2 regions of the Methylobacterium sp. EM32 genome follow, and region 2 is predicted to be linked to the other one. Evidence: predicted binding sites of a transcription regulator. Region 2 holds the regulator's gene; the other holds the start of a gene.
The links. Region 2 encodes LexA, which represses DNA repair genes until DNA is damaged. Its sites were predicted from a motif close to TGTTCNNNNTGTGTTCNG; they were not measured.
Positions count from the first base shown of each region.

Region 1: uvrA (excinuclease ABC subunit UvrA) is a predicted target of LexA. The motif match lies at 732-749, and genes of this name have one in related genera.

Region 1 is NZ_JBEXZS010000030.1:7,308-9,503, forward strand. Features, by position in the region: gene ABZT49_RS04760 (YciI family protein) at 1-16, shown strand, start outside; gene ABZT49_RS04765 (DNA-3-methyladenine glycosylase I) at 16-693, shown strand; gene uvrA (excinuclease ABC subunit UvrA) at 896-2,196, shown strand, end outside.
Region 2 is NZ_JBEXZS010000062.1:15,060-17,255, forward strand. Features, by position in the region: gene uvrB (excinuclease ABC subunit UvrB) at 1-63, shown strand, start outside; gene ABZT49_RS09430 (hypothetical protein) at 419-700, shown strand; gene lexA (transcriptional repressor LexA) at 889-1,641, shown strand; gene ABZT49_RS09440 (NCS2 family permease) at 1,735-2,196, opposite strand, start outside.

The sequences.
Region 1 (2,196 bases), on a different contig from region 2:
GGGTGAGCCGGCGTGATGCGGCCCTTCTCCGTGATCCTGGCCGAGGCGGCGTCGCGCAAGGGCGGCCTCGCGGCCCTGGAGGCGATGCTCGGCGAGACGCCGGTCCTCCCGCGCGACCGGATCGCCGCTTTGCCCGATCACCGCATCCTGGCCGCGATGACGTGGCGCGTCTTCAGCGCCGGCTTCTCCCCGCAAGTGATCGACGCGAAATGGCCGGCCTTCGAGAGCGCTTTTCGGGCGTTCGATCCGCCGGACTGCGCGGCGCTGACCGACGAGGAGATCGACGCCCTGGCCGCCGATCGGGGGATCGTCCGCAACCGGGCCAAGATCGACGCGGTGCGCGTCAACGCGGCCCTCCTCCTGGCGCTGGCGCGCGAGCACGGCTCGGCCGCCCGATTCCTAGCGGAATGGCCCGAGGACGACCTCGTCAGCCTGCTGCGCGTGCTGCGGGAGCGCGGCCGCCATCTCGGCGGCGATTCGGGCATGCGCGTCCTGCGGGCGATCGGCAAGCCGGCCTTCGTCACCACCAGGGACGTCGTCGCGGCGTTGATCCGGGAAGGCGTCGTCGCGCGTGCGCCGAGCACTGCGCGCGATCTGGCGCTGGTCCAGCGCGCCTTCAATCTGTGGTCCGCCGAATCGGGGCGCAATCTCACGGAGATCAGCCGTATCCTGGCGCTGAGCGTTCCGTCCTGAGCTAGCATTGAAGGCGGAGCCGGCGCCGCGGTTGCTCCTGTACGCAGTTTGTTCTAGTCGTGAGGGCAGACTTGGCTCGGGCGCCCCCGCGCCCCATCTGGTCACCATCACGGTCGATGGGCTCCCCGAACGTCACGGGCTCCCGGCCGATCCCGGTCCCATCAAGCCTGGCCGTGTCGAATCCGGCCCGGAGCCCCTCTGCATGGCCTCTCTCGACAAGCTCTTCGACCGTTCCGCGGAGGGCCGCGTGATCGCGGTGCGGGGCGCCCGCGAGCACAACCTGAAGAACGTCGACCTGACGATCCCCCGCGACAAGCTCGTGGTGTTCACCGGGTTGTCGGGCTCGGGCAAGTCGTCGCTCGCCTTCGACACCATCTACGCCGAGGGGCAGCGCCGCTACGTCGAGTCGCTCTCGGCCTATGCGCGTCAGTTCCTCGAAATGATGGCGAAGCCCGACGTCGACCAGATCGACGGGCTGTCGCCGGCGATCTCGATCGAGCAGAAGACCACCTCGAAGAACCCGCGCTCGACGGTCGGTACCGTCACGGAGATCTACGACTACATGCGCCTCCTGTGGGCGCGGGTCGGCATCCCGTATTCGCCGGCGACCGGCCTGCCGATCGAGAGCCAGACCGTCAGCCAGATGGTCGACCGGGTGCTGGCTCTCCCCGAGAAGACCCGGCTCTACCTGCTGGCCCCCGTCGTGCGCGGCCGCAAGGGCGAGTACCGCAAGGAGATCGCCGAGTTCCAGAAGAAGGGCTTTCAGCGCCTGCGCATCGACGGCGAGTACTACGCCATCGACGACGTGCCGAAGCTCGACAAGAAGCTGAAGCACGACATCGACGTGGTGGTGGACCGGATCGTGGTGCGGGCCGACATGGCCTCGCGGCTGGCCGATTCGTTCGAGACCGCGCTGGAGCTGGCGGACGGCATCGCGGTGGTGGCGTTCGCGGACACGCCCGAGGACGGTCCTGCCCCCGACCCCATCACCTTCTCGTCGCGCTTCGCCTGCCCGGTCTCCGGTTTCACGATTCCCGAGATCGAGCCGAGATTGTTCTCGTTCAACAACCCGTTCGGCGCCTGCCCGACCTGCGGCGGCATCGGCCACGAGATGCGGATCGACCCGACTTTGGTCATCGCCGACGAGGCCTTGAGCCTGTCGCGCGGCGCCGTCGCGCCCTGGGCGAAGTCCACTTCGCCCTATTACGGCCAGACCCTCGACGCGCTCGCGCGTCACTACCGCTTTCGCACCGACACGCCGTGGTGCAAGCTCACCGAGGCCGCCCGCCAGGTGGTGCTCTACGGCTCGGACGGCGACGAGATCCGCTTCGCCTACAATGACGGCTTGCGCGCCTACGAGGTCTCGAAGCCCTTCGAGGGCGTGATCCCGAACCTGGAGCGGCGCTACAAGGAGACCGACAGCGACGCCGCGCGCGAGGATATCGGCCGGTTCATGGCCGAGACGCCGTGCTCGGCCTGCGGCGGCAAAAGGCTGAAGCCCGA
Region 2 (2,196 bases):
CGCTCGACGCAGGGCTTCCCGGGCCAGCGGCCGAAATACAAGGGGCGCAAGGGGCGGGGGTGAGGGGCTGTATCCGGATTGACTGTCCGCCCCACCTGCCTCCTGGAGCCTGCTTGATCGGCGGCATCGTCGATCTGCTACACTGGTCGACCAATCTCGGTGTCATCCCGGGGCTCGGCGCAGCCGAGAACCCGGGATCCATAGCCGCTGACGGTGCAGGATGACGTCGAGCGCGATCCGCCTCTTTCTCCAATGTCAGCGGTTATGGATCCCGGGTTGCGCTTTCGCGGCCCCGGGATGACGCGGAGGGTTGCATTCGGTCTGCCGACTTGAACAGCCCCTGCAAGTTGGTCTGGATCGGGTGGAACCGCTCCGGCCCCTCGCGTGTACACGGCCCTCAACGAGAGGAGAGCGGCGGATGACATCGATGATCCTGGGGGCCGGCATCGTCACGGCTCTCCTGCTTCCCGTGCCGGCGCTCGCCCAAGCGGCGCAGACCACGGTCGGCCCCGGCGGCCTGCGGCTGCCCCAGGTCATCGCCGGCCAGCCCCCCGCTCCCGCCGCTGGCAGCGACGGCGCGGTCGCTCCCCCGGCCCATGTCGATTCCCTGCAAGACGCCTTCCACCGGCCGCTCTCCGCGACCGCGGAGCCGCCGCCGAATCCGCTCTTCACCCATCGGCCGGCACCCACCCGCCGGTAGCAGAGCGTCGTTCTCCCGGGCGACGGGCCGGGTTTGCCTGCCCGACATCGCTCGAATCGACCCGGATCTCTCCCCTCTGCTGCGTTCTCCCGCCGCAGTTCCAGACCCGCTTGCAGAACACTTGCGGAACGCTTACCATGTTCGCGATTTGTTTCCGGAGCGCGCCAGCGCGGGGATGAGAGTGTCACATGCTCACGCGTAAGCAGTTGGACCTGCTCCGCTTCATTCAGCAGAGAATGCGCGAGACGGGTGTCCCCCCGTCCTTCGACGAGATGAAGGACGCCCTCGACCTCAAGTCGAAATCGGGCATCCACCGGCTGATCACGGCCCTGGAGGAGCGGGGCTTCCTGCGCCGCCTGCCGAACCGGGCCCGGGCGATCGAGGTGATCCGCCTGCCCGAGGCGGTGACCGGGCCCGTGGCGGCCGCGCCCGTGGGGCACGGATCCGGCGCCGAGGTCGTGCGCTTCAACCCGAGCGTGGTCGAGGGCGGTCGCGCCCACGAGCCGAAGCGGCCCGCCGGCATCCCCGCCATGGCGTCGGCGTCGGACGAGAACGGCCAATCGGTCAGCGTGCCGGTGATGGGCCGGATCGCCGCCGGTACGCCGATCTCGGCGATCCAGAGCCAGAGCCGCTCGGTGGCGATGTCGCCGGACTTCCTCACCAGCGGCGAGCATTACGCGCTCGAGGTGCGCGGCGACTCGATGATCGAAGCCGGCATCCTCGACGGCGACCTGGTGGTGATCCGCCGCCAGGAGACCGCGAATACCGGTGACATCATCGTGGCGCTGATCGACGACGAGGAGGCGACCCTCAAGCGCTTGCGCCGCCGCGGCTCCTCGATCGCGCTGGAGGCCGCCAACCCGGCCTACGAGACGAGGGTGCTCGGGCCGGACCGGGTGCGGATCCAGGGCCGGCTGGTGAGCTTGGTCCGGAAGTACTGAGACCTTTTTGGACGTGGCGCCGGATAAACCCTCCCCCTCTGCGGGGGAGGGTGGCCCCTGCGTCAGCAGGGGTCGGGAGAGGGGCAGCGCCCGTCAGTGCGCGCTGCCCGTCGCCACGAACTTGAACAGGAACACGCCTGCGATCACCCACACCACCGGCTTCACGTCGCGGAAGCGGCCGGTGAGCAGCTTGATCACCGCGTAGGTGATGAAGCCGAAGGCGACGCCGTTGGCGATTGAGTAGGTGAAGGGCATGAGCAAAGCGGTGACGCAGGCCGGCAGTACCTCGGTCAGGTCGTCCCAGTCGAGATCGACCAGTTCGTGCAGCATCAGGCAGGCGACGTAGAACAGGGCCGGCGCCGTGGCGTAGGCCGGGACTGAACCGGCAAGCGGCGCGAAGAACAGGCAGGCGAGGAATAAAACCGCCACGGTCGCGGCGGTGAGCCCGGTGCGGCCGCCCTCCTCGACGCCCGACGCGCTCTCGAGATACGCCGTGGTGCTCGACGTGCCGAGGAGCGAGCCGACGAAGATCGACGACGAATCCGCCATCAAGGC